One region of the Stenotrophomonas sp. CFBP8980 genome, then DNA from elsewhere that is predicted to be linked to it. Evidence: predicted binding sites of a transcription regulator. Region 1 holds the regulator's gene; each other region holds the start of a gene.
What was found. The regulator FliA, encoded in region 1, starts transcription of late flagellar genes. The targets are predictions, from matches to a motif close to TAAAGTTTNNCNNNCNNNGGCCGATAA.

Region 1 (7,729 bases):
GGGGTGATCGGCGCGGGCGCAGCGCTGCCTGTGGAGGCGTTGAGCCGCTCGCTGATCGGGTCCACGCCGTGCGTGGTGTCGGCCAGTATGATCACCATCACCCGCCGGTTGCGGTTGCGCCCGACGGCGCTGGTGTTGTCATCGCGCGGGCGGAATTCGCCGTAGCCGACCATCGCCAGGCGGGCCGGCTGCAGGCCCTGGTCGGCGAACAGGTGCACCACGCTGGCGGCACGCGCGGCCGACAGTTCCCAGTTGGAAGGGAACTGCGCGGTGGCGATCGGCACGTTGTCGGTGTGGCCTTCCACGCGCACGCTGTTGGGCACGTCGCGCAGCACCCCGGCCAGCGTGGACAGGGTGTCACGCGCCTGCACGTCCAGCACCGAGGCACCGGTCGGGAACAGGATATCGCTGTTGATCTCCACCTCGATCCACAGCTCGGTACGGCGCACGGTGATCATGCCGCGGTCGATCAGCGGCGCCAGCGTGGCGGTGAGCCGGTCGGCGATCGCGTCGAGCTGGCGCTCGGCCTGCTTCAGCTGTTCCTGGTCACGGAAGGACACCGGTGAGCGCATCTGCGATGCCATCGCCGGCAGCAAGGAGGGATCGTTGGCCGGCGCAGGGGCTGAGGGACCGACGCGGCTGCCGGCGTTGATCACCGATGGCGCATCCCAGCCGCCGCCCTTGACCTGGTTGCTGCCGACCTGCACGGGGTTGAGGGTGCGCGGGGCCGAACCGAAGGCGGTGCTCAGCGCGGCGGCGACCACGCGGTACTTGCCTTCGTTGACCGATGAGATCGCATACATCACCACGAAGAAGGCAAGCAGCAGCGTCATCAGGTCGGCGTACGGAATCGCCCAGGCCTCATGGTTGGCATGCTCTTCGTGGTGCTTGCGGCGGGCCATGTCAGTGCAGGAATCCGCTCAGGTTGGATTCGATGTTGCGCGGGTTCTCGCCCAGCGCGATCGAGATCAGGCCTTCGATGGCCATTTCGCGGTCTCGGGTGGTGTGCGCGATCACGCTCTTGAGCTTGGCCGACACCGGCAGGAACAACAGGTTGGCCGAGGCGATGCCGTAGATGGTGGCGGTGAAGGCCGCGGCGATACCGTGGCCGAGCTTGCTCGGATCGGCCAGGTTCTTCATCACCGCGATCAGCCCCAGCACCGCGCCGATGATGCCCAGGGTCGGCGCATAGATGCCCATGGCCTCGAATACCTTGGAGGCGGCCAGGTCCTTGTGCTCCTGACTGCTGAGTTCGATCTCCAGCATGTGCCGGATGGTCTCCGGCTCGACCCCGTCCACCAGAAGCTGCAGCCCCTTGCGCAGGAACGGATCAGACTGCGCTTCGACCTGTGCCTCCAGGCCGAGCAGGCCCTGGCGGCGGGCGATGTTGCTCCATTCCACGATCTGGGTGATCAGTTGGCGGCGATCGCTCTGCGGCGGGCGGATCACCCAGCGCACGATGGTGAAGGCATGCTTGAACACCGCCGGGGCGGTATGCAGCAGGATCGATGCGAGGGTTCCCACGATCACGATCACGAACGCAGCCGGCGACCACAGCGACGCCAGGCCAGCGCCCTTGAGGATGCTGCCCCCGACCAGTGATGCCAAGGCGAGGAAGAGTCCTATGAGGCTGAGTCTGTCCATGGATCGGTTATCGGCCCGTAGCGGTGTGACTTGAGCTGGCGGCCGGCAGCGTGCCGACCGACGTCACAGTTTTTGATCAGTCGTGCGGGCTGCGAAGCCCGTCGACATCGAGGATCAGCGCCATCCGACCGTCGCCGATCAGGGTGGCGCCGGCATAGCCGCGCAGTCCGCGCAGCGCCTTCGGCAAGGGCTTGATGACCACTTCTTCGCGGCCGCGCACCTGGTCCACGACCAGCCCGAAGCGTGCTTCGCCCGCCTGCAGCACCACGATGGTCAGCAGATTGGACTGCATCGGCTCCACGTCCAGCCACTGGCGCAGGTCCACCAGGGCCAGGGTGTGCGAGCGACGGTCGAGCACCGCACGGCCATCGAACCAGCCCAGCGAGGTGGCCGGTGCATGCAGCACCTCCAGCACGCGGGCCAGCGGCAAGGCGTAGACATCCTCGCCGGCTTGCACCAGCAGGGTCGGCAGGATCGCCAGGGTGAGCGGTACGCGGATCATGAAGCGGCTGCCACGGCCCAGCTCGGACTGGATCTGGATCTGCCCACTCAGTTCGCGGATGCGCGACTGCACCACGTCCATGCCAACGCCGCGACCGGAAATGTCGGTGACCTGGGCCTTGGTGGAGAAGCCGGGGAGGAACACCAGGTGCAGGCATTCTTCGCTGCTCAGGCGGGCAGCGGCTTCAGGATCGATCAGACCCTTCTCGCGGGCCTTGGCGCGCAGCTTTTCCGGATCGATGCCGGCGCCGTCATCCTGTACTTCAATGCTGACATAGTCGCCTTCCTGCTGCGCTGAAAGCCGCACGTGGCCGCTGCGCGGCTTGCCCTGGGCTTCGCGCAGGTCCGGCATTTCCACGCCGTGGTCGATGGCATTGCGCACCAGGTGCACCAGCGGGTCGGCCAGTGCTTCCACCAGGTTCCGGTCCAGCTCGGTTTCCGCGCCGACCAGCTCCAGTTCGACTTCCTTGCTCAGCGAGCGGGCGACGTCGCGGGCGACCTTGGGGAAGCGTGAGAACACCTTGCCCACCGGCTGCATGCGGGTACGCATCACCGCCGACTGCAGCCGCGCGGTGGCGATGTCCAGGGTGGAGACGGCGCGGTCGAGTTCTTCATCACGCAGACGCGCGCGCAGCGTCTTGAGCCGGTTGCGTGAGAGCACCAGCTCGCCGATCAGGTTGACGATGGCGTCCAGCCGCTTGGTGTCCACGCGCACGGTCTGCTCGGCTTCGGCCAGCGGCTTGGCCGGCTTGGGCGGGGCGGCGGCACTGGCTGCCGGTGCACGGGCGGCGGGCGGGGCGGGCTTGGCGGGAACGGGCGCAGGAGTCACCGGAGAAACGGCCTGGGCGCCGGGCACGGCACCGCCGTGCAGCTGGTCGAGCAGGGCTTCGAACTCGTCTTCGCTGATCATCGCATCGGCGGCCTTGGGTGCCACCGCGGTCGGTGCGCCGCCACCATGCAGCTGGTCAAGCAGGGCTTCGAATTCGTCATCGCTGATCAGCGATGGATCGCCGCTTGCAGCCGCGGACGTGCTGGCCGGAGCCGCGCCGACATCGAACTGGGCGATCAGCTCCGGTGGCGCATGGCCGGGCTCTTCGCCGGCCGAAACCGAATCCAGCATCGCCTGCAGGTAGTCCAGCGACTGCTGGCCGGCATCGAAATGGTGCGGCTGCAGCGTGGCCTGGCCGGCACGCACCAGGCCGAGGGTTTCTTCCGCGGCGTGGCACAGTTCGACCATGGCGGTGATGCCAAGGAAGCCTGCGCCGCCTTTCAGCGTATGGTAACCGCGGAACACCGCATTGAGCTGCGGGCTGTCCTGCGGGTCCTGTTCCAGGGTGACCAGCTGCTCGCCGAGACGATCAAGGATTTCCTGCGCCTCGATGATGAAGTCGGCAGCGATGTCGTCGGCGATTCCACTCATCTTCAGAGCCCCAGGTCGGACAGCAGGTCGTCGGCATCGTGCTGGGACACCGCATGGCGGTCCACGCCGTGCACCGCAGGACCGGCCAGTGCCGGCTCATGACGGCCCTGCTGGCGCTGCGCCTGCAGTTCCGGCGGCAGGCCCAGTGCCCCGAAGCCTTCATGCACGCGGCGCACGATGCCGACCACGCGGCGGATGATCTGCCCGGTCAGGTCCTGGTAGCTCTGGGTCAGGGCGATCTCGGTCAGGTTGTGGCGGATGCGCTCCAGCGCCTGCTGCTGCTCCAGCAGCGGCAAGGCCTCTTCCCCCAGGCGTGCGGTGAGTGCACGGCATTCTTCAGTCAGGTCCAGGGTGCGGTGGGTGGCCTGTTCGGTCATCGTCACCACGTGATCCAGGCGGGCGCAGGCGTCGTCCAGCTCACCGGCATCGGTGGTGACGGTGGGCAGTTCGCCCAGTGCCTGGCCCAGCTCGCGCGCCAGCCGTGACAGGCCGGCCATCATGGGCTGGGTACGTGCGGCGGCGAGGGCATCGATCTGCACGCGCCAGCCGGTTTCATCGCCCGCTTCCAGCGCGGCAAGCGCTTCCTGCAGCCGCTGTACCAGCCAGGCCTTGTCCATCGCTGCATCCATGACAGCGGCCATCAGGCGCTCGCCGCCAGGCGTTCGAAGATCTTGCCGAGCTTTTCCTGCAGGGTCAGTGCAGTGAACGGCTTGATGATGTAACCGTTGACGCCGGCCTGGGCCGCTTCGATGATCTGTTCGCGCTTGGCTTCGGCGGTGACCATCAGCACCGGCAGGGTCTTCAGGCGTGCATCTGCCCGGATCGCCTTGAGCAGCTCGATACCGGTCATCACCGGCATGTTCCAGTCGGTCACCACGAAATCGAACGACTGGCTCTGCAGCATCGCCAGTGCGGCATGCCCATCTTCAGCTTCGGCGGTGTTGGTGAAGCCGAGGTCGCCGAGCAGGTTCTTGACGATGCGACGCATGGTCGAAAAGTCGTCGACGATCAGGATGCGCATGTTCTTGTTCAAAGCTTGATTCCTCTTGGGTACTTACGCTTCCAGGCCCGCGTCAACGGCCTCGAAGGTTTTCAGTCGGCCACGCAGGCGCAATACCGCCTGGCCATGGATCTGGCAGACCCGCGACTCGCTCACGCCGAGCACTGCGCCGATCTCTTTAAGGTTGAGTTCCTGTTCGTAATACAGCGACAGCACCAGCTGCTCACGCTCGGGCAGGTGGCCGATGGCCTTGCCCAGTTCGCTTCCGAACTGGCTGCGTTCTAGTACCTGCTGCGGGGTCGGACCGCCCTGGGCAATGGTGTCCAGCTCGCCCTGGTCCTCGATCCGTGACTCCAGGCTCAGCACCTGGCCGCGCGAGGCATCTTCCATCAGCCGAAGGTAGTCCGGCAGCGGGATGTCCATCGCCGCAGCAACTTCGGTGGCTGATGCAGCGCGGCCGCTGGCCTGTTCCAGCCGGCGGATGGTCGCGGCGGCGTCACGCGCACGGCGATGCACCGATCGCGGTACCCAGTCACCACGGCGGATTTCGTCGATCATCGAGCCGCGGATGCGGATCGAGGCATAGGTTTCGAACGATGCGCCCTGGTCGGCATCATAGCTGCGCGAGGCTTCGATCAGCCCCATCATGCCGGCCTGGATCAGGTCATCGACCTCCACGCTGGCCGGCAGCCGGGCGGCCAGGTGATGGGCGATGCGCCGCACCAGGTCCGAATGCTGGTTGATGCATTCGGTGGCCGCGGTGCGCTGTACTTCGCGGTACTGCGCTGCGCCTTTCATGCCACCACCCCGCGCTGCTTGAGGATGCGTTCTAGGAAGAACTCCACGCCGCCGCGCGGCTCGGTGGGCGCCTGCCAGCGTGCGGTACGGCGGGCGATCTCGTTGATCGCCAGCGCCGAGGGGCTGGACGGGTAGGCTTTCACCACCGGCTGCTGGCGCTGCACCGAAAGGCGCAGCCAGTCGTCCTGCGGCACGCAGCCGAGGTAGTTCAGCGAAACATCGGCGAGGAACTTTTCGCAGACCCGGCTCAGCTTTTCGTACAGCACGCGGCCTTCGTTGGAGTCGCGCACCATGTTGGCCACCACCTGGATCCGGTCCACGCCGCGTTCGCGCGACAACACCTTGATCAGGGCGTAGGCATCGGTGATCGACGCCGGCTCGTCACAGACCACCACCACGGTGTCCTGGGCAGCCTGGCAGAACGTCAGCACGCCATCGGTGATGCCGGCGGCGGTGTCTACCACCATGACATCCAGGTCGCGCTCCAGTTCGGAGAACACATTGACCAGGCCGACATGTTCGGCCGGGGCCAGTTCGGCCATGTGCCGGCGACCGGACGCGGCCGGTACCACCAGCACGCCGTTGGGGCCTTCGATGATCACCTCTTCCAGCGTGCAGCGCCCGGCGATCAGGTCGGCCAGGGTGAACTCCGGCTTCAGGCCCAGGATCACGTCGATGTTGGCCAGGCCCAGGTCGGCGTCCAGCAGCAGCGTGCGTTTGCCCATGCCCGCGAGCGCCACGGCCATGTTGGCCGAAACGTTCGTTTTGCCCACGCCGCCCTTGCCGCCGGTGACGGCGATGGTGCGGACCGGGCCCAGCGGCTGGCTGCGGGTGGCCGACAACGGAAAGGCGGTGGTCAGCTTGGCGTATTCACGCGACGGCATGGTTCAACTCCGGGTTGCAGGGCATATCGGCCGCGCGGCGCAAATCTTCAAGGCGAAGTACAAGATTGGCTGCACTGGCCCGGTGCAGGTCTTCGGGAACGTCCTGGCCGTCGGTCACCCAGGTGATCGGCAGGCGGTGGTCGACGGCCACCGACAGCGCGGTGCCGAAGCGGCCGGTTTCATCCAGCTTGCTCAGCACCACGCCCTGCAGGTTGGCGGCACTGAAGCGGCGCACCACTTCGTCCATGTCGCCGAAACTGGTGTTGGCCGGCAGCACCAGCAGGGTGCTGACCTGGGGGGCGGCGCGCAGCCACTGCAGCTGCGAGGCCAGGGTGCGGTCGCGCGGGCCGACGCCGGCGGTATCGATCAGCACCAGCTTGTAGTCCTTCAAGCGCTCAAGCAGCTGGTCCAGGTCGGTGCCGCTGTTGGCTTCGTGCACGGCGATTCCGAGCTGGCGGCCGAAGCCGTACAGCTGCTCGCGGGCGCCGATGCGGGCGGTATCGGTGGTGACCAGCGCGACGTCGCGCGGGGCGTGGGCTTCTGCAAAGCGCGAGGCCAGCTTGGCGATGGTGGTGGTCTTGCCGGCGCCGGTGGGGCCGACCAGCGCGATCACGCCGCCGGCTTCCAGCGGGTCGACCGGGGAAATCGGCAGCTTGCGCGACAGCAGGCCCAGCATCAGGCCGCGGCCGCGGTGGGCTTCGGTATCCAGCGGGATCTGCAGCACCACGTCGCGGGCGATCCCGGCGTCGAAGCCGTATTCGTCCATCAGGTCCAGCGCGGTGGCACGCACCGGGTTGCCGCGCAGGCGTTCATCGGTGAAGCGGTGCATCTCGCGTTCGATGACCTGGCGCATGCCGGCCACTTCATTGCGCAGGTGGCGCATCTCTTCGTCGTCGCGGGCGATGACGGTGAGAGTAGGCGGCGCAACCACCGGCGGCGCCGGCGGCACGATTTCGGCCAACTGGAGGGCGGGAACGGATGCGGATTCCGCTGAGCGGGGCTCGGCGCTGACGGCCAGGGGTAGCGCCGACCCCTGGTCGGCGAGCGAAGCGGGCCGTGGACGGGTAGATTCCGCCGAGCATGGCTCGGCGCTACCGGCCTCGGTCAGCTCCGGCACCTGTGCGGCGAAGGCCATCGGCAGCGGCGGCGGCAGCACCGCCGGTGCGCGCAGAACCGGCGCCGGAACGCGCGGTTCAACGGCTACTGCCGGCACTGCGACATCGAAGGTTTCGTCCTCCACCCAGGCGCGCGGCAGCGCAGCGGCAGGGCGGCTGGGCGATACCCGCGGCGCGTCGGCCGGCGGCTGCACGAAGGGGGCGAAGATCTGCTCGGGCAGCGACGGTTCGTTGACGGCGGGCGGCGACGGGAATCGGGCGAGGCCACCGGCGGCACGCGCCAGGGTGGCAGCGAAGCCTTCGCTGCCACGACGCGGCACGCCTTCATCAGCGCTGTTGAGGGTGCGGCCGGTGGCGCCGACCGCAG
Region 2 (7,729 bases), on a different contig from region 1:
GCGCTCGCTGGCCGATGCGCTGGCCATGCTGAAGGTGCAGGTCGATCGCACACCGGCGCCGCAATGGGTGCGCGTGGTCGGTGGCTTCACTGCCGCACAGTTCACCGAAAAGCGCCTGCCGACGCTGGAAGAGATCAACACCATCGCACCGGATACGCCGGTGTTCCTGCTGCACCTGTATGACCGCGCGTTGCTCAACCGCGCCGCGCTGCGGGCCTGCGGCTACGACAAGAACACGCCGGACCCGCCCGGTGGGCAGATCGTGCGCGACAAGCTGGGCAATCCCACCGGCCTGCTGCTGGCCAAGCCGAACGCGGTGATCCTGTACGCCACGCTGGCCAAGGGCCCCAAGCTGCCGATCGAGTACCAGGCCAACTCGACACGCCATTTCATGCGCGAGTTGAACCGGCTGGGGATCACCTCGGTGATCGATGCCGGCGGTGGCTTCCAGAACTATCCCGAGGACTACCAGGTCATCGAACAGCTGCACCGCGATGACCAGCTCAGCGTGCGCATCGCCTACAACCTGTTCACCCAGAACAAGGGCGGTGAAGTCGGTGACTTCCAGCGCTGGAGCGAGATCCTGCAGCCCCGCCAGGGCGACGACCTGCTGCGCCACAACGGCGCGGGCGAGATGCTGGTGTTCTCCGCGGCGGACTTCGAACTGTTCAACGAACCACGACCGGAGTTGCCGCCGGAACTGGAGCCGGAACTGCACGACGTGGTCCGGTTGCTGGTGGAAAAGCGCTGGCCGTTCCGCATCCATGCGACCTACGACGAAAGCATCTCGCGCATCCTGGACGTCTACGAGCAGGTCAACCGCGAGGTGCCGTTCGACGGCCTGCACTGGTTCATCGACCACGCCGAGACCATCACCCCGCGCAACATCGAACGCATCCGCGCGATGGGTGGCGGCTTGGCGATCCAGCATCGCATGGCCTACCAGGGCGAGGCCTTCGTCGAACGCTACGGCGTGCAGGCGGCACGCCACACGCCGCCGGTGAAGCGGATGCTGGCCGAAGGCGTTCCGGTAGGCGCGGGTACAGACGCCACGCGGGTGGCCAGCTACAACCCGTGGGTCGCGCTGTCGTGGCTGGTCACCGGGCGCACCGTGGGCGGGCTGGCACTGTATGGCGATGAGAACCTGCTGGAACGCGAACAGGCGCTGCGCCTGTGGACGCAGGGCAGCGCGTGGTTCTCTGGTGATGAAGACCGAAAGGGCACGCTGAAGGTTGGCCAGCTGGCTGATTTCGTCGTGCTGTCGGCCGATTACTTCCGCGTGGACGACGACCAGATCGCCGACATCACCAGTGTGCTGACCGTGCTGGGCGGCCGTATCGTGCACGCCGCCGAGGACTACGATGGGCTGGCACCGGTACTGCCGCCGGCGATGCCGGACTGGTCACCGGTCAACCGCTTCGGCGGCTACCACGTCGGCGGTACGGCCACCGGCCTGGCGATGGCGCATCACCATCACCATGGCGCGCCCTGTTCCACCCACGGCGCACACGGCCATGCCGCCCACCATGCGGCACCGGCCGGTGACCTGCAGGCGTTCTGGGGTGCCATGGGCTGCTCGTGCTTCGCGTTCTGACCCTCGCGGTGCTGGCGCTGCCCGCGCTGGCACAGGCACGCGTGCAGGCCGGCTGCGAGGCGGGCCATTGCACCGCGCTGGGCAACGGCGACCTGCAGTGGGACGCCTCGCTGCGGTTGCGGGGAATGTACTTCGACCCCACCCGCTTCGGCATTGGTGGCGGCGAAGATGGCTATGGCCTGCTGCGCGCGCTGGGATCGGCGACGTATCGCCGCGATGACTGGCAGGCACGCGTGCAGCTGGGCGTGCATGCCGAACAGGGACGCGCCGGTGGGCCCGGTGGCACCGATCAAGGCGCGCTGGACGTACAGCAGGCCTACTGGCGCTGGCAGGGACGGCACGCTTGGCTGCAGCTGGGACGGCAGGAAGCCAGCTACGGCAGTTCGCGGTTGCTGTCGGTGCGCGATGGACCGAACATCCGACTGGCGTTCGATGGCGTGCGGCTGGGCTGGCGCGGCGCGGCCGGCCGCCTGGATCTGCTGGCGCTGCGCGCGGTGGACAACCGTCCCGGCGCGTTCGATGACCGCAGCGAGCCGGGCGCCCACCTGTGGGGCGCGTACGCGACCAGCGCCGCGCAGGGTCGTCGCGGGCAATGGGATGGCTATCTGCTGGATTACCAGCGCGACGGCGCACGCTTCGCCGACGGCAACGGGCGCGAACGGCGGCAGACGCTGGGCACGCGCTGGTTCGGCCAGGCCGACGCACTCGACTGGAACGTGGAAGCGGTGGCACAGCGGGGTCATCTGGATACCGCCATGCAGCGGCTGGACGTCCGTGCCTGGACGCTGGCCAGCGATACCGGCTGGCGCTGGCACCAGGCGCCGCTGCAACCACGGCTCGGGGTGAAGCTGGACATCGCCAGCGGTGACCGCGATGCGGGCGATGGGCGCCTGCAGACCTTCAATGCGTTGTACCCGAAGTCGTCCTATTTCAGCGAGGCCAGCCTGCTGGCGCCGGCCAATCTGGTCGACGTGCAGCCGACCCTGGACCTGCAGTTCAACGAGCGCCTCAGCACCCAGCTGGGCGTGCAGCTGGCCTGGAAACAACAGCGCAGCGATGCGGTGTACACCACGCCGGCACCGCTGGCGCCGTTGCCCGGCAGTGCCGGTGGCGCGCGTCGCATCGGCACCCAATACAAAGCGGAAACCCGCTGGCAGGCCAGCGAAGACTGGCTCTGGCAATGGCAGCTGGCCTGGGTGGATGCCGGTCCGGCACTGCGCCAGGCCGGTGGCCGCAACACTCTTTTTGCCTCCATCGTAGGAGCGTGGCAATGGTAAAGACCTCTTCCCCCGCTGCGCCCGGCGCCTGGGCGCCGCTGCAGATCGGCATGTTCCGCGCGTTGTGGCTGGCCATCATGGGCAGCAACATCGGCACCTGGGTCAACGACGTGGCCGCGGCCTGGGTGATGGCAGAACGCACCGGCTCGCCGCTGATGGTCGCGCTGGTGCAGTCGGCCACCACCGTGCCGATCGTGCTGCTGGCGCTGGTGGCCGGCACCCTGGCCGACATCGTCGACCGTCGCCGCTACCTGCTGGCCACCCAGGGCTGGATGCTGGCGGTGGCCGGCACCATGGCGGTGCTGACCCACCTGGACATGCTCAGCCCGACCCTGCTGGTGGTGCTCACGTTCTGCATGGGTTGCGGCGCGGCGATGGCGATGCCGGCGCAAGCGGCGATCGTGTCCGAACTGGTACCGCCGCCGATGCTGGCCTCGGCGGTGGCGCTGAACTCGATCGGCATCAACATCGCGCGCTCGCTCGGCCCAGCCATCGGCGGGGTGATCGTCGCCCAGCTGGGGGCCACGTGGGCGTTCGGCTTCAATGCGATCAGCTTCGCCGCCATGCTGGTGGTGCTGCTGCGCTGGCAGCGTGATCCGAAGGCCTCCAGCCTGCCGCCGGAGGGCTTCGGCGCCGGGCTGAAATCCGGCCTGCGCTATGCCAGCCGGGCCGGCCACCTGCAGGCGGTGCTGATCAAGTCCGCAGGCTTCTTCTTTTTCGCCAGCGCCATGACCGCGCTGCTGCCGGTGGTGGTGCGCGGGCAGATGCAGGGTGGGGCAGGGCAGTACGGCATGTTGCTGGGCTGCGTGGGCATCGGTGCGGTCAGTGGTGCCCTGCTGCTGCCGAAACTACGTGCGCGGCTGGACCGTGACCTGCTGGTGCTGCTGGCCACGCTGGCGCTGGCGCTGAGCCTGGTCGGGCTGGCGCTGCTGCGCAGCTGGGTGCTGCTGCCGCTGGCGATGCTGGTCAATGGCTTCGCCTGGATCACCGTGCTGTCTTCGCTGCAGATCGCCGCGCAGACCGCGGTGCCGGCGTGGGTGCGGGCGCGTGCGCTGGCGCTGTACATCATGGTGTTTTCACTGGGCATGGCCGCCGGTGGGCTGTGCTGGGGCGCACTCGCCCAGCGCAGCACGCCCACCCTGGCGCTGCTGGTGGCGGCCGTCGGTTCGGTGGTGGCGGGCCTGCTGGTCTGGCGCGTGCGCATTTCCGGTACCGAAGAACTGGACCTGCGTCCGGCCGGCCACTGGCCTGCACCGGAGCTTTCGGTGGCGGTGGCGCATGACCGCGGACCGGTGCTGGTCACGGTGGAATACCGCATCGATGCGGCCGACCGCGCGGCTTTCCATGCGTGCATGCGCCTGCTTGGCCGCGTGCGCCGCCGCGATGGTGCGGTGCTGTGGGGCGTGGCCGAAGATGTCGCCAGCCCGGGCGTGCACCTGGAGTACTTCGTCACCGCGTCGTGGCTGGAGCACCTGCGCCAGCACGAACGCATCACCTCCGATGACAAGGCCGTACAGGAGCAGCTGCGCACGCTCCACCGCGGCGAACGGCACCCGGTGGTGCGCCATTTCGTCGGCGGCAGCGATGCCTTGGATGCCGCCGTGCCGCACACCCACAGTGACATCTGACCCACTGTTCCATCCACTTCGACAGGAGCCAATCGCATGAGCCACTTCGTTACCGTCACAGACGGCGCCCGCATCTTCTACAAGGACTGGGGCACCGGCCAGCCGATCGTGTTCGCGCATGGCTGGCCGCTCAGCTCCGACGCCTGGGAACCGCAGATGCTGTTCATGGGCCAGAACGGCTTCCGCGTGATCGCCCACGACCGTCGCAGCCACGGACGTTCCAGCCAGACCTGGGACGGCAACAACATGGACACCTACGCCGACGACCTGGCCGCCGTGCTGGAGCAGGCCGAGGTCAAGGACGCGATCCTGGTCGGGCATTCCACTGGTGGTGGTGAAGTGGCGCATTACGTAGGTCGCCATGGCAGCAGCCGCGTCGCCAAGGTGGTGCTGGTCGGCGCGGTGCCGCCGTTGATGCTGCAGACCGCCGGCAACCCGGAAGGCACGCCTCTGGACGTCTTCGACGGCATCCGCAAGGGTACTGGAGGGGATCGCTCGCAGTTCTTCCAGGACCTGGCCACGCCGTTCTTCGGTGCCAACCGCGATGGCAACGCGGTCACCCAGGGCATGCGCGATTCGTTCTGGCTGCAGGGCATGCTGGGCGGGGTGAAGGGCCAGTACGACTGCGTGCGTGAGTTCTCTGAAGTGGACTACAGCGAAGACCTGAAGAAGATCGACGTGCCGACGCTGGTGATCCACGGCGACGACGACCAGATCGTGCCGATCAAGGCTGCTGCCGAGAAGTCGATCAAGCTGCTCGCCAACGGCACGCTGAAGGTCTACCCGGGCGCGCCGCATGGCCTGACCTCGACCCACGCCGATCAGTTCAACGCCGACCTGCTGGCCTTCGCCAGGGCCTGATCAGGCCCCACCTACGAGCGATACATCGAAATGGCCGGAGCGTGCGAACGCTTCGGCCAGTTCGTTTCCGGCCTTCAGCTTTTCTACTCCCGCGTGCAACGTGGCGATCGCGCGTGCATTACGACCGGAAGGCACCGCCACCGCCTGGCGGATCGCGGTGAAGCGGTCGGCGGGCGATCCACGCCTGCAACGTCGGCGCGCGCCCGCCGCAGCGAACCAGGCCACAGCAGGCACCGTGCGCTGTCATCGATGCGACTTGCGGCGCTGTTACAACGAGCAGCGTGCCGCGTGCAGCGCGGCACATTCCCGCATCAGCGGGCTAAAGTCCGGCCAGGGCAGGCCGATACCGATGCGTCACTCCGCCTCGGATCCCGTCATGCCGGCTGCCCCCCACATCCTGCGTTCTGCCTTCCCCCGCCTGCGCAACCTTGCGGCACGCGCGCGGCCTTCCCTGCGGCACCTGGCGCGGCTCAGCGTGGCCGCCAAGATCAAGGCCAGCCTGCTGGTCTGTGGCCTGGGCCTGATCACCATTGCCGCGATGTACGGGTGGACCAGCCACGGCAGCGAACGCGCCGCACGCAGCTTCGCGGTCTACCAGCAGGGCACCGGACTGGCCGCCACGCTGGCCGCCGATATCGCCGAAGCACGCCGCCTGCAGACCCAGTATGCACGCAGTTTCGATGCCGCCGATCGCGATGCGCTGCAGGCTGCCCAGCAGCGCCTGCGGGCCACCTTGCAGCAGCTGCGGGCGCTGCCGATGGACGCGGCGCGCCGGCAGGCATTGGCCGAACTGACCACCCAGGCCGACGCGTTCGCCGAAGGCATCGCCGCGCTCAACGCGCGCGTGGACGAAATGGGACGTGGCGACGAAGCGATGTCGGCGCAGCTGGAGCAGGCGGCCGACGCCCTGCAGGCGGCGGTGGAGGCAACGCAACGCCCGCTGCTGGCCCTGCACGTGCAGCGGATGCGCCGTGAGGAAAGCCTGCTGCTGTTGAGCGGCGACTCCCGGCATGCCGACCGCGCCAGCGAGGAGAAACTGCCGTTCGACCTGGCGCTGGCGGGCCTGCCGGCCGATACCCAGCAACAGCTGCGCGATCTGATGGATACCTACCAGGGGGCCCTGCTGTCCTATACCGCCGCCCGCATGGGGCTGGACGTGGAAGCGCAATCGCTGGTGGATACGGCGGCCAGCATCACCCCCGCGCTGGAGGCGTTCCAGCAGGCGCAGGCAGCCAGCCTGGAGCAGGCGCGCAGCCGCCAGCAGGCGCAGGCCACACGCCTGGGGGTACTGTTTGCCGCCTCGCTGCTGACCGTGGCTGTGGTGCTGATCGGCACGCTGTTGATGGTGCTGCACGCCGTGCGTCGACCGATCCAGGACACCCTGCGCTTCGCCCAGGATATTGCCGAGGACCGCCTGGATACCGTGTTGCGCGTGCATAACCCACACGATGAAATCGGCCAGCTGGCGCAGCGGCTGGGCCACATGCAGCAACAGCTGCGGGCACGCATCGAACGCGAACGGGCGGTGGCGCAGGAGAACGCCCGTGCGCGGCAGGCACTGGACAGCGCCTCCACCGGCCTGATGGTGGTCAATCCGCAGGGCGAAGTGACCCATGCCAATCCGGCGTTGCTGCAGACCCTGGGCGCGGGCGGGAACGACGTGCTGGGCCGGCCTGCGCGACAGCTGCATCCGGCGCTGGCGCGGATCGACGGCAGCGTTCGCCAGGAGTACGACATCCAGCACGGCGGCACGACCTGGCAGCTGGTGACCACGCCGATCTTCGACGACGGCCGGTCGCTTGGCGAGGTGGTGGAGTGGCGCAGCCGCGCCCTGGAAGTGCTGCTGGAGACCGAAGTCGGCGCGCTGGTGGATGCGGCGGCGCAGGGAGAGCTGGCCGGCCGCATCCCGCTGCAGGGAAAGCAGGGCTACGTGCATCGCCTGTCGGCCAGCATCAACCACCTGCTGGCGACCTTCGAACACAACCTCGGCGATCTGCAGGTGCTGCTGGCGGCGTTGGCGCGGGGCGACCTGCGCGTACGCATGGACGGGGACCTGGACGGTGTGTTCGCGCGCATGCGCGACGACGCCAACGCGACCGTGGACCAGCTGGCGGGCATCGTGGCGGGTATCCAGAACGCGGCGCGCTCGATCGGCGACGCGGCCGGTGAAATCAGCGCCGCCAATGCGGATCTTTCCACCCGTACCGAGCTGCAGGCGGCCAACCTGGAAGAGACCGCCGCGTCCATGCACGAGCTGACCGATACCGTATCGCGCAACGCCGATGCCGCCGGGCAGGCGGACACACTGGTACGCGCCAGCGCGGAAGTGGCCGCGCGCGGTGGTGATGCGGTGGGCCAGGTGCAGCGTT
Region 3 (7,729 bases), on a different contig from region 1:
TCTACCGGTACCAGTGCCCTGCTCGCCTTCCAGCGCGCACTGGCCACCACCAGCCACAACGTGGCCAACATCAACACCGTTGGCTACAGCCGGCAGCGCGTGGATTTCGCCACCGCCGATCCGCAGCAGATGGGCTACGGCACCGTTGGCAACGGCACCCGCATCGCCGATATCCGCCGGGTCGCCGACCAGCTGGCGATCTCGCGCCTGCTCGATGGCAGCGGCGAACTGGCCCGGCTGAAGCAGCTGTCCACCATGGCCGACCGCGTCGATTCGCTGTTCTCCGATGCCTCCACCAACGTGGCCGGTGTGTGGTCGAACTTCTTCGATTCGGTCAGCGGACTGTCGTCCAACGCGTCGGCCACCGCTGACCGCCAGAACGTGCTGGACAGCGCCAACACGCTGGCCAATCGCTTCCGCCAGCTCAATACCAGCCTGGACAGCCTCAACAGCGAGGTCAACAACGGCATCAGCGCGGCAGCCACCGAGATCAACCGGCTGGCCGCGGAAGTGGCGCAGATCAACGGCGCCATCGGCAGCAACGCCGCCAACGCCGCACCGGACCTGCTGGACCGCCGTGACCAGCTGATCGCCAGCCTGGTGGGATACACCGGCGGCAACGCGGTGATCCAGGACGGCGGCTTCATGAACGTCTACACCGCCGGTGGCCAGGCGCTGGTGGTGGGCAGCACCGCCAGCAAGGTCACCACGGTCACCGATGCCTACCAGCCAGAACGGCTGCAGCTGGCGCTGGAAACCCAGGGCGCCAAGGTGGTGCTGGATTCGAAGGCGCTCGGCGGCCAGGTGGGCGGGCTGATGGAGTTCCGCGAAACCGTGCTGACCCCGGCCCAGGCCGAACTGGGCAAGCTGGCGGTGGGCCTTGCGACCACCTTCAACGACACCCACCGCAACGGCGTGGATCTGTACGGGCAGATGGGCACCGACCTGTTCAACATCGGCAGCCCGCGCATCACCGAGAACACCGCCAACACCGGCAGTGCGACGATCCAGGCCAGCTTCGGCGACCTGTCCAGGCTGGATGCGCAGAACATCGTGCTGCGCTTCGACGGTACCCAGTGGCAGGCCAATCGCGCCGATACCGGCGCGGCCATCCCACTGACGGGCACCGGCAGCGCGGCCGATCCGCTGGTGATCAACGGCGTGCAGATGGTGGTCGGTGGCACCCCGGCGGCCAATGACCGCTTCCTGCTGCAGCCGACCGCCAACGTGGCCGGCAGCATGAGCGTGGCGATCACCGATCCGTCGCGGCTGGCCGCGGCGGCGCCGATCAAGGGCGCGGCCGCCACCGCAAACACCGGCACCGGCAAGCTCACCGACGTCAAGGTGGCCGACGCCGCCAATGCAGCGCTGCGCAACCCGGCCGCGATCGTCTTCACCGCCGCCGGCCAGTACACCATCGACGGTGCTGGCCCGTTCGCCTACACCGCTGGACAGACGATCACCGCCAATGGCTGGAGCTTCGTGCTCGATGGCGCGCCCAAGCCCGGCGACAGCTTCAACATCACCCCGGTCGGTGCCGGTTCGTCGGACAACAGCAACGCGCTGGCGCTGGCCAAGGTGGAGGACGCCAAGACCTTCAACAGCGGCACGGTCACCCTCAATGGCGCGCTGGGTGGACTGACCACGCAGGTCGGCGCGGCCGCACGTTCAGCGCAGTACTCGCTGGATGCGCAGCAGGTGATCACCGACCAGGCACAGGCGGCGCGGGATTCGGTATCCGGGGTCAATCTGGATGAGGAAGCGGCGGACATGCTCCGCCTGCAGCAGGCCTACCAGGCCGCTTCGCAGCTGATCTCCACCGCCGACACCATGTTCCAGACCATCCTCGGAGCCGTCTCGCGATGAATGACCGTATTTCCACCGGGATGATGTTCAGCCAGTCGGTTTCGCTGATGCTGGGCAAGCAGTCCAAGATCAACCACCTGGAACAGCAGATCGCCACCGGCAGCAAGATCGTATCTGCCAAGGACGATCCGGTCGCTGCCGGCACCGCCGTCGGGCTGGACCGCGTGGTAGCCGGGCTGGAGCAGCTCGGCAAGAACGCCAACAACGCGCAGAACCGCCTGGGCCTGCAGGAAAACGCCCTGGCCCAGGCCAATGAACTGATGACCCGCGCGGTCGAGCTGAGCATCCAGGCCAACACGCCGGTGCCCGGCAACACCGACCTCAAGGCCATCGTCAGTGAGCTGAAGACCATCCAGGACAGCCTGCTGTCGCTGGCCAACAGCAAGGACGGCAGCGGTCGTTACCTGTTCGGCGGCAGCAACGATTCGGACGCGCCCTTCCTCAAGGCCGGCGGCGCGGTCAGCTATGTCGGTGACCAGACCCAGCGCCAGGTGGAAGTGGCACCCGGCCAACTGGTCAACGATGCCCTGCCCGGCAGCGAGATCTTCATGCGCATCCGTACCGGCGACGGCACGGTGGACGCCAGCGCCGCCGCCGGCAATACCGGCAGCGGCCTGCTGACCTCGGTCAGCCGCGACGGCAGTGCGGACTGGGACGGCGGCGCGCTCAACGTGCGCTTCACCGCGGCCGGCGAAGGCGCCTACGAGGTGCTGGACGATACCGGCGCGGTGGTGGCTACCGGCACCCATACCAAGGGCGAAGACATCGTGGTCGGCGGCGTGCGCCTGCGCATCGAAGGGGCACCGGCCGCCGGTGACAGCTTCGACGTGGTGGCCTCCAGCTCGCGCGACATCTTCGCCACGATGGACACGCTGATCGGTGCACTGGAATCGGATCCGCAGACCGCGGCCGACCGCACCGGCATGCAGAACCTGCTGCAGTCGAGCATGCGCGACATCACGCGTGCCTCGGAAAACATGATCGATGCACGGGCAAAAGGCGGTGCGCAGCTGGCCGCCATCGACGACGCCGCCAGCGCACGCGACGCCACCGCCGTAACCGTAAAGACCACCCTTTCCACCCTGCGCGACCTGGACTACGCCGATGCCATCGGCCAGTACAAGCTCGAAAACGCGGCCCTGCAGGCCGCGCAGACGATCTTCAGCCAGATGCAGGCGATGTCCCTGTTCAACAGTATCCGCTGACCTTCATCCGGGCGCCCCAAGCGCGCCTCTACCAACAGACCCGAGCAACCCACGGAGACGCCCCATGGCACAGATCATCAACACCAACACGATGTCGCTGAACGCCCAGCGCAACCTTTCCACCAGCGGCAACTCGCTGGCCACCTCGATCCAGCGCCTGTCATCGGGCCTGCGCATCAACAGTGCGAAGGACGACGCGGCGGGCCTGGCGATCTCCGAACGCTTCACCACCCAGATCCGCGGCATCAACCAGGCCGCGCGCAATGCCAACGACGGCATTTCGCTGGCGCAGACCGCCGAAGGCGCGCTGGGCGAGATCGGCAACAACCTGCAGCGCATCCGCGAGCTGGCCGTGCAGGCGCGCAACGCCACCAACTCCGATTCCGACCGCCAGGCACTGAACGCCGAAGTGCAGTTGTTGAAGGCCGAGATCCAGCGCGTCGCAGAGCAGACCAACTTCAACGGCACCAACCTGCTGGACGGCAGCTTCACCAACCAGGCCTTCCAGATCGGCGCCGACCAGGGCCAGACGATCAACATCTCGCAGATCGCCAACGCCAACATCAAGGAACTGGGCAACTGGAACCAGGTTGACACCTCGGCCACGTTCACCGCCATCGCACCAGCAGGCACCGGCGGTGGCGTGGCCGGTCCGGGCCTGGCCAGCCTGAGCCTTGCCGGCGTGGCTGACCCGACCGCGACGTTCACCTTCGAAGTGGATGGCACCGAAGTGACCGTTGCAGCCGATGGCGCGCGTGATGCGGCCGGTCTGGCGGCTGAAGTGGCCACCCAGATCAACAGCGTGCGCCCCGGCCTGGCCAGTGCCGACGGCAACGACGTTGCGCTGGAAAACACGGGTGCGGCTGCCGTGGTGGTCGATACGTTCTCCAACGGCGTTGCAGCACAGACGGTCGCCGCACAGGGCGCGGGCGGCACTGCGACGTTCTCTGCCGGCAGCTTCACCCTGACCGGTGCCAAGGGCACCGCTACCATCAACTTCGCTGCGGCCGGCGGTGCAGGACAGCGTGCCAGCGATCTGGTCAAGTCGATCAACGACCAGAGCTACAACACCGGCGTGACCGCTTCGCTGGACAGCAATGGCCGCCTGCTGCTGGCATCGCAGGACGGCGATTTCACCCTCGCCGGCGGCGCGACGCTGACCGAACAGACGGGCCTGACCGCGGGTACCACGGCGGGCGCCGCCATCGGCAGCGCGTGGGCGGCCGGTCTGCCCAAGTCGGGCTTCGCCGACCTGGACATCACCTCTACGTTGGGCGCGGACAACGCACTCAACGCAATGGATGCGGCGCTGACCTCGATCAACTCCTCGCGCGCGGATCTGGGCGCGGTGCAGAACCGCTTCAGCTCGACCATCGCCAACCTGACCACCTCGTCGGAGAACATGTCGGCCGCGCGCAGCCGTATCCGCGATACCGACTATGCAACGGAAACCGCCGAACTGACCCGCACGCAGATCCTGCAGCAGGCCGGCACGGCGATGCTGGCCCAGGCCAACCAGGCGCCGCAGAACGTGCTCAGCCTGCTGCAGTCGTAAGCAGGTGTCCGGTAGCGCCGAGCCATGCTCGGCGTGATCCATCCACGCGCGCACGCCCCGAGGCCCCGCCAGATCACTGGCGGGGCCTTTTGATGTGTATTGCCGGCAAGAAGCCGCCGAGCACGGCTCGGCGCTACCGGAAAGCCAACGGTAAGCCACCGTGTGCGGCGCCCTCACGAAAAAATAATTGACTTGTGGCTAAAGGCTGGGCAGGCAGTGCCGTTATTGATTTCAGCAGCGGCAGCACACCCCTTCGGGGCGCCCATCCACTGCCCCCGTTACCGGCCAGGCTGATCTGCCGGACCCACTGCCAAAAAGGAAAACCGCACCATGGCACAAGTCATCAACACCAACACCATGTCGCTCAACGCACAGCGCAACCTGGGCACCAGCGGCAACAGCCTCGCCACCTCGATCCAGCGCCTGTCCTCGGGCCTGCGCATCAACAGCGCCAAGGATGACGCGGCCGGCCTGGCCATCTCCGAGCGCTTCACCACCCAGGTGCGCGGCATGAACCAGGCCTCGCGCAATGCCAATGACGGCATTTCGCTGGCACAGACCGCCGAAGGCGCGCTGGGCGAGATCGGCAACAACCTGCAGCGCATCCGCGAGCTGGCCGTGCAGTCCCGCAACGCCACCAACTCCGATTCCGACCGCCAGGCGCTGAACTCTGAAGTGCAGCTGCTGAAGGCTGAAATCCAGCGCGTTGCCGAGCAGACCAACTTCAACGGCACCAAGCTGCTGGACGGCAGCTTCCAGAGCCAGTCCTTCCAGATCGGCGCCAACCAGGGCCAGACCATCGACATCGCCCAGATCGCCAACGCGAACATCGCTTCGCTGGGCAACTGGAACAAGGTCGACACCGCCGCCAAGATGACCGGCGCAGCCCCGGCCGGCGCAGCAGGCGCAGGCGGTGGTGCCGCTACCCCGGGCACCGCCACGCTGGACCTGTCGGCGGTGGACGTGGAAGCCGAATTCAACTTCACCGTCGATGGCGCTGACGTCACCGTGGCAGCCGGCGTCGGCCGCAGCGCCGCTGACTTCGCCACCGCCGTGGCCGCTGCCATCAACGGCGAAGCCACTGGCCTGGCCACTGTTGACGGCACCAACGTCGCCCTGTCCAACACCACCGCCGCCGCAGTTGAACTGGCCGGCGACGTGCCGGGTGGCGTCACCACCGTGGCGGCCCAGACCGCTGGCGGCGCCGCCGGTGCCAACACCTTCTCCTCGGGCAGCTTCACCCTGACCGGTTCGAAGGGTTCGGCCACGATCAACTTCGGCGAAGCCGGCAGCTCGGCACAGCGCGCTGACGAACTGGTCAAGTCGATCAACGCCCAGAGCTACAACACCGGCGTCTCCGCTTCACTGGATTCGGGCAAGCTGGTCCTGACCGGCGCTGATGGCAACGTCACCGTGGCTGCCGGCGGTGGCTCCGATGCCGCTGGCCTGCTGGCCCAGACCGGCCTGACCGCAGGTTCCACCGCCGCCAGCGCCGTGGGCACCGCCTGGGCCGCCGGCGCTGCCGACACCGGCTTTGACGACCTGGACATCTCCGACGTTGCCGGTGCCGACAACGCACTGAAGGCGATGGACGCTGCACTGGACTCGATCAACTCCGCCCGCGCCGACCTCGGCGCCGTGCAGAACCGCTTCACCTCGGTGGTGGCCAACCTGAGCACCTCCTCGGAGAACATGTCCGCTGCACGCAGCCGCATCCGCGATACCGACTACGCTTCGGAAACCGCAGAACTGACCCGCAACCAGATCCTGCAGCAGGCCGGTACGGCGATGCTGGCCCAGGCCAACCAGTCCAGCCAGAACGTGCTGAGCCTGCTGCGCTGATCCTTCGGCCAGGCAATACGTAAGACCGGAAAGGGGGCGAAAGCCCCCTTTTCGTTTGTGCGATCGTTGGAAGAGCTGACGGCCAGCGGCCGTCACTACCGCAGCGTGGCATGGGGCTTGCATGAAGGCAGCCAGCGCAACCGCGCTCAAGCTTGCCCGACCACGGCCGATAGCTGATGCATGGCATCGGCTCGTGCCGTCACAGCACAAGGATCCCTCCATGTCCCTCGGCACCATCGGTTCCGGCCTCGACATTCCTACCCTGGTCTCCCAGCTGGTTGCCAGTGAGCGCGCGCCGCGCCAGAACCAGATCAATACCGCCGGAACCGCCGCGACCGCCAAGGTGTCCGCGCTGGGCAGCATCAAGAACGGCATGACCAGCCTGCAGACGGCCTTGAGCGCACTGGTCAAGGGTGCCGCCGCGCCGGGCATCAAGCCCAGCACGCCGACGGAATCGAACTTCACCGCCACCCTGGACACCGCCACGACCGCCGGCAAAGCGGCGGCCGGCACGCACGAGGTGGAGGTCAAAACACTGGCGCAGAGCCAGAAGCTCAGTTCCAAGGCCTATGAGAAGGACGCGGTGATCGGCGACGGCACGCTCAGCATCGGCCACGGTGACAAGACGATCAACGTCACCATTCCTGTCGGCGCCAAGCTGGCGGAGGTCGCTGCGGCGATCAACTCCGCCGCCGGCGGAAAGGGCGTCACCGCTGCCATCGTGACCGCCGATGATGGCCAGCACCTGGTGCTGAGTGCGGTGGATTCGGGCACCAAGGGCGCACTTACCATCAGCACGACTGGCGGCAATGGCGGCCTCGCCGACCTGGTCCACGATCCGGCCGGCACCTCGAAACTGACCGAGATGGTCGCGGCCCAGGATGCGGTGGTCGTGGTGGACGGCTTCACACGCACCTCCAGTTCAAACACGATCACCGATCTGGTTCCTGGCATCAGCTTGACGCTGACCAAGGCCAAGGAAGGCGAAAAGCAGACGCTGACCCTGACCCCGGACAACACGGCGCTGAAGTCCAACCTGACTGCCTTCGTCAGCGCCTACAACGCCATCCAGGGCACGCTGAAATCCTCGAGCGCCTACAACGCCGAAACCGGTACGGCCTCCACGCTGACCGGTGATGCGATGGTGCGCGGACTGCAGCAGCAACTGCGCAGCTCGCTCAGCGCCAACGTCAACGATCTCAAGGCCATGGGCGTGACCATCGCCGCAGATGGCACCCTGAGCCTGGACGCGGCCAAGCTC
Region 4 (7,729 bases), on a different contig from region 1:
GGCCGCTTTCCAGTGCCTTGCCCTGGGTCTGCACGAACGGCTGCTGCGGATCGGTGTTGCGGAACAGGCCATCGAGCCCGCGCTCCAGCCGCGCATCATCGGCCGCCACGACCTTGATCCGGCCGACCACCGCCATGGTCTGTGGACCTTCGCCGAGCGGGATGATGGAGATGGTGCCGTCGTTGCCGATCTCCATCGCCTGGTGGGGCGGGATGGCGATCGGGTTTTCGTTTTCATCCAGCACCGCATGGCCGCCGGCGGTGACCAGCTGCCCATTCGGGGTCAGCGACAGTGCCGCACCGCGGGTATAGGCCTCGCCACCGCCTGGTGCCTGCACGGTCAGCCAGCTGCCGGCCTGCAGGGACAGGTCCAGCGGATTGCCGGTGATGTGCTGGGCACCGACGCGGCGGTTGAAGCCGGCGTCGACATGGATGGCGTCCACACGCGAAGCAAAGCCCTGCCCGCGGATCGCGAAGGCTTCGGTGTTGGCCAGCGCTTCCTTGAAGCCGGGCGTATCGGTATTGGCGATGTTGTGCGACACCGTGCCTTGCGCCTGCAGGGAGGCGCGGGCACCGGTCATCGCGACGTAGAGGGCCTTGTCCATGATGGAAGCTCCGTGCTGCGGTCAGCCGGCCATCATCAACGGATGTTGATGATGGTCTGGGTGACCTGGTCCTGGGTGCTGAGCATCTGCGAGTTGGCCTGGAAGTTGCGCTGGGCCACGATCATGTTCACCAGCTGCTCGGTCAGGTCCACGGTGGACGATTCCAGCGCGCCGGCCTGGATCTTGCCCAGGTCCGAAGAGTCCGGCGCGGAGGTGCGCGGCGAGCCCGATGCGAAGGTTTCCACCCACATGTTGTCGCCGGTGGACTGCAGGCCCTGGGCATTGTTGAAGTTGGTCAGTGCGACCTGGCCCAGCGCCTTGTCATCGCCATTGGAATAGCGCGCATAGACCACACCCTGTTCGGAGACGCTGATCTCGTTGAGCTTGCCCGACGCGTAGCCGTCCTGTTGGAAGTTGCGCAGCGCGAACTTCTCGCCGTACTGGGTGGAGCCGGCCACGTCCAGGGTCAGGTTGAGCTGGCCGGCACCGGTGCCCGGGGTGAAGCCGTCCAGGGTGATCTGGCCGTTGGCCGGGGCCACCAGCGCGCCGCTTTCATTGAACTGCAGGGTGGTCGGTGCGCCGGCGGCCTGGCCGTCGACGTAGTTGTAGACCTGCCATTCGTTGGCGGCCGTCCCCTTCACGAAGTACGAGGTCTGGGTGTGGCTGACGCCGAGCGAGTCATACACGGTCACGCCGCCGCTGGACTGGCTGTAGCTGTTCGAATCGGTCGGGTCGAACGGGGTCACGGTGGGCTGGGTGCTGTTGGCCGGCAGGGTGAAGGCCAGCTGCACGCTGCCGGTCTGCTTGGGCGGGCTGTCGGTGGTCAGCAGCTGCAGATCGGTCAGGCGACCGGAGTCGAAGGTGGTGCCGTCGGCATTCGGGGTGAACACCTGCAGGCGTGCACCGGCCGGGTTGATCACGAAGCCCTGCGCATCGGTCTGGAAATTGCCGGCGCGCGAGTAGGTACGCTGGCCGTTCATGCTCATGGTGAAGAAGCCTTCGCCGGACACGGCCAGGTCCAGGCTGCGCCCGGTCTGGCTGTTGTTGCCCTGGCTGAACTGCTGGGCCACGTTGGATACGCGTGCGCCGGAGCCCACCGCATTGCGTGACAGGCCGTAGCTGGTGGCAGAAAACAGGTCGGCGAACTCGGCGCGCGACTGCTTGAAGCCGGTGGTGTTGACGTTGGCGACGTTGTTGGCGGTGACGCTGAGGTCGGTGTTGGCGGCGTTGATGCCGGACAGCGAGACATTGAAAGCCATGGTGGACTCCTCGATTATGCGGTCTGGGGGCTCAGCTGATGCGGAGCACGTAGTCGATCGGGGCGGCGCCCAATCCCTTGAGATTCAGGTACAGGCCGTCGGACCCGACGGTCACGCTTTCCACCGGGGCCTCCACGTAGGTGCCGAGCTTGGTCTGCGCGCCGGCGGTGTCGGTGTGGTTGGCCACCAGCGAATAATTGCCGGGCGGCAGGCGGTTGCCGCTGCTGTCCTTGCCGTCCCATTCGAAGCTGGTCTCGCCGGCGGCGCTGGCTTCCACGCTGATCTGGGCGACCTTCAGGCCGTTGGCATCGGTGATGTCCACGTTGATCATGCCGGCGCTCGGTGCGGCGACCACGCCGCCGACGCTGCCTTCGGCTTCCAGCACCATCTTTTCCGACGGCACCAGCACATCGTGGCCGACCAGCGCGGCGCCACGCAGCACCTGGTCGCTGGCCATCGAGGTCTGGAACCCCTGCACGGTGGTGTTGAGGTCGGTGATGCCCTGCACGGTGGACATCTGCGCCATCTGCGCGACCATCTGGGTGTTGTCCATCGGCTTCAGCGGATCCTGGTGCTGCAGCTGTTCGGTCATCAGGCGCAGGAAGTCGGCCTGCTCCAGGGTGTCCTTCTTCTTGCTGGCGCTGCTGTTGGGCGAGTTCAGGCCGAGGGCGGCGTACACGTCCTGGCTGGACTGGGTGGTGATGGCAGTACTCATGGGGAGATCCTTGCGGGCGCGCGTCAGCGGCCCATCGTCAGCGTGGCGAGGGCCAGTTCCTTGGCGGTGCTCAGCATTTCCACGCCGGCCTGGTAATTGCGCGAGGTGGAAATCAGGTTGACCATCTGCGCGACCGGGTCGACGTCGGCCTGGTAGATGTAGCCATCGCCGTCGGCCAGTGGATGGCCGGGCTCGTAGCGCTTGATCGGCGCGGCGTTGCTCTGGCTGATTTCCTTGACCTGCACCGTGGTGATGTTGGGATCGGTGCGGCTGGTGACGGCCTGGAAGATCGGCTCCAGCGGTTTGTAGACCGCCTCGGCCGAGCCGGCCACCGAATCGGCGTTGGACAGGTTGGAGGCGATGGTGCTCATGCGCACCGACTGCGCCTGCAGGGCGGATCCGGCGATGTCGAAGATCGGCAGGTTGCTCATCGCTTATTGCCCCGTGATGGCGGTGAGCATGGAGCGCACCTTGGATTCGACGAAGCTCAGCGAGGCCCGGTATTCCAGCGCGGCACGGCCGTAGGCGGCGCGCTCGGTGTCCGGGTCCACGGTGTTGCCGTCGAGATTGGGCTGGATGCCTTCACGGGAGATCTGGAAGGGGTTGAGGCCCCCGCCGATCGCCAGGTGCTGTTCGTTGGTGGTGGCCATCAGGCCGTTGCCGGACTGGCCCTGGGCGCTGCGCAGGGCGGCATCGAAGTCCAGGTCCTGGGCCTTGTAGCCGGGGGTGTCGGCGTTGCCGAGGTTGCTGGCGATCAGCTTCATGCGTTGCTCGCGCAACGGCATGGCCTGGGCATGGACACCCAGGTAGTCGGAAATCAGGTTGGACATGGCGCGCTCCCACGGAACTGTGCCGGGGAGGCTGCAAGCGCCGTGCCAAAGCGTCTTTGGCGGCCTACTGCGGCTGCGCGTGGGAGGCGGAGGGCGGGCCCGTGCGGGACACGCCGTGAACCCATCCATGGGGTCTCGTTTCCGCCCATCCGGGGCTCCAACGGTCCCGCACGGGCCCGCCCCCCGCCTCTGGACCGTCTACGTGCGCGGTCGGCCAGAGCTGCTAGCGCCGGGTCACGCTCGACGGGGATGCCGGAGTCAGGCGGCTTCGGCGACGCGGCGCAGGCGGTCCAGGACGAAGTCGGCCAGTTCGTGCGGGGAATATTTGGCGACGAAGGCGTTGGCGCCCACCCGTTCGACCATCGCGTTGTTGAACACGCCGGACAGGGAGGTGTGCAGCAGCACGAACAGTCCGGACAGGCCCGGGTGGCGACGGATTTCGGTGGTCAGGGTGTAGCCGTCCATCGCCGGCATTTCAATATCGGAAATCACCATGGCGTAGCGCTGGGCCGGGTCTTCACCGGCGGCGTGGATCTGCAGCAGGTGGTCCAGCGCCTGCTTGCCGTCGGACAGCAGGGTCGCGCCGACGCCCAACTGGTCCAGCACGCTGCGGATCTGCTGGCGGGCCACGCGCGAGTCGTCCACCACCAGCACCTGCATGGGCGGTGCATCGGCGGGCAGGGCCATCGTCGGGTCCAGTATCGCTTCGCTGCGGGTCTGGGCGATGTCGGCCAGCACGCTTTCCACGTCGATGACCTGGATAAGCTCGCCCTGGAAGCGGGTCACCGCGGTCAGGTAGCTGGATTCGGCCCCCAGCTCCGGCGGCGGATGGATGTCCTGCACGGCGATGTTGACGATGCGCTCCACCCCGCTGACCAGGAAGCCCTGGATGGACCGGTTGAATTCGGTCACCACCAGATACCCCGGGCCTTCGCCATTGGTGCCGCGCTCGGGATGGCCGATGGCCACGCCCAGGTCCAGCACCGGTACCGAGCGGCCACGCACATCCGCTACCCCGGAGAACTGGCTGGGCAGGCCGGGAACCTGGAACAGGGCAGGGCGCCGCAGCACTTCCTGCACTTTGAACACGTTGACGCCAAAAAGCTGGCGTCCGCCCAGGCGGAACAACAGGAGTGCCAGCCGGTTGTGTCCAGCAAGCCGGGTGCGTTGGTCGATGCGGTTGAGCAGGTCATGTGACATGCAGGCTGTATCGGCGCGCCGGCGATGTACTTGAGCGGCGCGGCGGCGTTGCGATTGGCACGGTGCTTGCAACAGGGCGGCTGATCCCATGACCGGAGGTGGCATGCCATCCTTCAAGACGATGTGCTGGCTGATGCTGGCGATGGCCGCGCCCGCCGGGGCCGCGCCCTCGTGGCAGCCGGTGGACAGCATCCGCGCTGCCGCACTTTCCACGCTGGCGGCCGGTGAGCAGGGCGAGGCCGTGGTGGCCGATGCGCTGCGCCTGCCTGCGTGCGCGCATGGCCTGGCCGCCCAGCCCACCGCCAGCACCACCGTGGAAGTGAGCTGCCCCGATGCCGGCGGCTGGCGCCTGTTCGTGCCGGTGAAGGTGCGCCGCGAGCAGACCGTGCTGGTGCTGGCGCGTGGTATTGCCGCTGGAGAAACGCTGGCTGCTGCCGATATATCCACCGCCCAGCGTGATGCAGCGCGGATTGCCGGCGCCGTGCTGGCCGACCCCGCCGCGGCCGTCGGCCGGGTGGCACGCCGGACGCTGCAGGCGGGCAGCCTGCTGTCCGCTTCTGACCTGGTCGCACAGCGGCTGGTCCGGCGCGGCGACAGCGTGGCGCTGGTGTCCCGGCGCGGCTCGGTGGAAGTCCGGGTGGCCGGCAAGGCGCTGGGCGATGCCGGCGAGAACGAACGCTTGTCGGTGGAGAACCTGACCTCGCGCAAGATAGTGCAGGGCACCGTGGACGCCAGTGGCGACGTTTTAGTGACGCGCTGAAAAAAATCGTAAAACCCGCTAAAGATCACGGTCCGGTGGCCGTTATCGTTACAGTACGGCAACCCTTGGAGCTCCAATGAGCCAAAAAATCGACGGTACCCTGCAGGCGGCGCAGACCCTGCGCGCGGTGGGTCCGGCCAGTCGGCCCGGCATCAGTACCGATGCGCCCGCGCGTCCGGTGCAGGCAGCCGACAGCTTGAAGCTGACCGGTGAAGCCACCAACCTGCAAGCCCTGGAACGCAGCCTTGCGGCCGCCCCGGCGATCGATGCCGAGCGCGTGGCCGCAGTGCGTGAGTCACTGCAGAACGGCAGCTACCGGATCAATCCAGAGGCGATCGCATCGCGCATGCTTGATCTGGACCAGCAGCTGCAGGGATGAGCACGCCCATGAGCGAGCCCATGCAACGGCTGAGCGAAGCCCTGGATGCCGAGCGCCAGGCCTTGGTCGCGCACGATGTGCATGCGTTGATCCGTGCCACCGGGGCCAAGCTGGATGCCCTGCGCGCACTGGACAGGGCGCTGCCGGTCGGCGAATCCAGCCAGTTGCAGGAACTGGCCGAACGCAACCGCGCCAACGGCGTGCTGCTGTCGCGCCGACGGCGCGAGGTCAACTGGGCATTGCGCCAGCTGGGCCGCAGCGAGGATGCGCCGGCGTATGACAGCAAGGGGCAGTCCCAGCAGATGACGGCCGGACGTCCGCTCGCCGTCGCCTGAAGCCGAGCGGCGCACCCGCGCCGCCTTGCGGCACGCAGGCATCGTATAGTGGCGCTCATCCCTGCCACGCCGAGCGCCCGTGCCTGCCGCCTTCCCGAACCCGACGCCGTCCTTCCCTTCGCCCGCGCTCCTGCAGGCGCTGCTTGCGCCGGTGCGTGAAGGCCTGCTGCTTTTCACCGACGATGATTCAGTGATCCTGGCCAATCCGGCGGTGGAGGCGTTGCTGGCCTCCGGTCCGGCCAGTGGTGCCGGTCCGGCGCAGCGGCTGCGCGCGCTGCTGCCGCCCGATGCGATGGCTGTTGCGCGTCGCGAGGGGCAGTGGAGCGGCAGCCTGGTGATGGGCGAAGCGGTCGTCACCGCCCAGCTTTACCACCACCGTGACCAGGGTGCAGGGTATTACCTGGGCCTGTTCCGCCGGGTCGAAGGCCAGGAAGACTACGAACGCGAACTCCAGCAGCGGCACGCAGAGCTGCGCCAGGCCTATCTGCGCCTCAACGGCGCACAGGAAAAACTGCTGCAGTCGGAGAAGATGGCTTCGATCGGCCAGCTGGCTGCGGGCGTGGCGCACGAGATCAACAACCCCATCGGTTACGTGCATTCCAACCTGGGCAGCCTGCAGGAATACCTGCGCAGTCTGTTCACGGTGATCGAGGCCTACGAGCGCGCATTGCGTGCGCCGGATCCGAAGACGCTGATCCCGGAAATCGATGACATCCGCGATCGCCTTGACATCGACTTCATCAGCCGGGATCTTCCGCAGTTGATGGCTGAATCGCGCGAGGGAATCGAGCGGGTGACCCGCATCGTGCGCGACCTGAAGGACTTCTCCTATTCCGGGCGTGACGAGTCGTGGAAGCTGGTCGACCTGCACTCCGGGCTGGAGTCGACCATCAACATCATCTGGAACGAGCTCAAGTACAAGGTGGAACTGCACCGTGAGTTCGGCCAGCTGCCGCTGGTGGAGTGCCTGCCTTCGGAGCTCAACCAGGTCTACATGAACCTGCTGCTCAACGCGGGCCATGCGATCGCCGAACGGGGGGTGATCACCGTGCGTACCGGGGTGGAAGGCGAGCACGTGTGGGTGGAGTTCCAGGACAGCGGCGGTGGCATTTCGCCGGAACTGCGCCAGCGTATTTTCGATCCGTTCTTCACCACCAAGCCGGTGGGCAGCGGCACCGGCCTGGGCCTGTCGATCTCCTACAGCATCATCAACAAGCACAACGGCCGGATCGACCTGGACAGCACGCCGGGGGTGGGGTCCACGTTCCGCATCGTGCTGCCGATCAAACAGCCACGGTAGTTGGTGTATTGCCGGGCTGCGCCCGGCACCTGCTCAGGCCAGAGCAGCGGCAAATGCCAACGTCAACAGCTGCAGGGCTGGTTGTGGGCGGGGCGGGGTGGGTTCGTGGGAATCGCCGTGAATCCGTCCATGGAGGCTCGCCATCCGCTTGCTCGCCGGTGCAGTCCTGCACAGGCGGCAAGACCCGCGCTGGGCTCCTGCCCTGCCCGTCCGGCGCATGCGCCGGACCCATGCGGATGAGCGTTCCCACGAACCCACCCCGCCCCACCTTCGACAGGTTCATGGCGGCCTTGGAACCGCGGTAGCGCCGACCCATGGTCGGCGGAATGTTTCCGCCAAGGGCCCGC

Region 2: the regulator FliA is predicted to act here: its motif matches at 5,681-5,707, upstream of SOM47_RS02735 (methyl-accepting chemotaxis protein).
Region 3: the regulator FliA is predicted to act here: its motif matches at 4,826-4,852, upstream of SOM47_RS10440 (flagellin N-terminal helical domain-containing protein).
Region 4: the regulator FliA is predicted to act here: its motif matches at 4,616-4,642, upstream of SOM47_RS10375 (chemotaxis protein).

Annotation. Positions count from the first base shown of each region.
Region 1 is NZ_JAXCXF010000012.1:8,470-16,198, reverse strand. It holds gene motD (flagellar motor protein MotD) at 1-902, opposite strand, end outside; gene SOM47_RS17420 (flagellar motor protein) at 904-1,644, opposite strand; gene SOM47_RS17415 (chemotaxis protein CheA) at 1,721-3,565, opposite strand; gene SOM47_RS17410 (protein phosphatase CheZ) at 3,568-4,206, opposite strand; gene cheY (chemotaxis response regulator CheY) at 4,206-4,598, opposite strand; gene SOM47_RS17400 (RNA polymerase sigma factor FliA) at 4,620-5,363, opposite strand; gene SOM47_RS17395 (MinD/ParA family ATP-binding protein) at 5,360-6,247, opposite strand; gene flhF (flagellar biosynthesis GTPase FlhF) at 6,234-7,729, opposite strand, start outside.
Region 2 is NZ_JAXCXF010000001.1:595,347-603,075, forward strand. It holds gene SOM47_RS02710 (amidohydrolase) at 1-1,594, shown strand, start outside; gene SOM47_RS02715 (alginate export family protein) at 1,573-2,871, shown strand; gene SOM47_RS02720 (MFS transporter) at 2,865-4,499, shown strand; gene SOM47_RS02725 (alpha/beta fold hydrolase) at 4,536-5,360, shown strand; gene SOM47_RS02730 (hypothetical protein) at 5,361-5,594, opposite strand; gene SOM47_RS02735 (methyl-accepting chemotaxis protein) at 5,737-7,729, shown strand, end outside.
Region 3 is NZ_JAXCXF010000004.1:52,859-60,587, forward strand. It holds gene flgK (flagellar hook-associated protein FlgK) at 1-1,866, shown strand, start outside; gene flgL (flagellar hook-associated protein FlgL) at 1,863-3,071, shown strand; gene SOM47_RS10435 (flagellin) at 3,136-4,626, shown strand; gene SOM47_RS10440 (flagellin N-terminal helical domain-containing protein) at 4,957-6,468, shown strand; gene fliD (flagellar filament capping protein FliD) at 6,689-7,729, shown strand, end outside.
Region 4 is NZ_JAXCXF010000004.1:41,011-48,739, reverse strand. It holds gene SOM47_RS10400 (flagellar basal-body rod protein FlgF) at 1-604, opposite strand, end outside; gene flgE (flagellar hook protein FlgE) at 640-1,863, opposite strand; gene SOM47_RS10390 (flagellar hook assembly protein FlgD) at 1,895-2,578, opposite strand; gene flgC (flagellar basal body rod protein FlgC) at 2,602-3,009, opposite strand; gene flgB (flagellar basal body rod protein FlgB) at 3,013-3,408, opposite strand; gene SOM47_RS10375 (chemotaxis protein) at 3,667-4,608, opposite strand; gene flgA (flagellar basal body P-ring formation chaperone FlgA) at 4,712-5,368, shown strand; gene flgM (flagellar biosynthesis anti-sigma factor FlgM) at 5,445-5,747, shown strand; gene SOM47_RS10360 (flagella protein) at 5,744-6,082, shown strand; gene SOM47_RS10355 (ATP-binding protein) at 6,162-7,382, shown strand.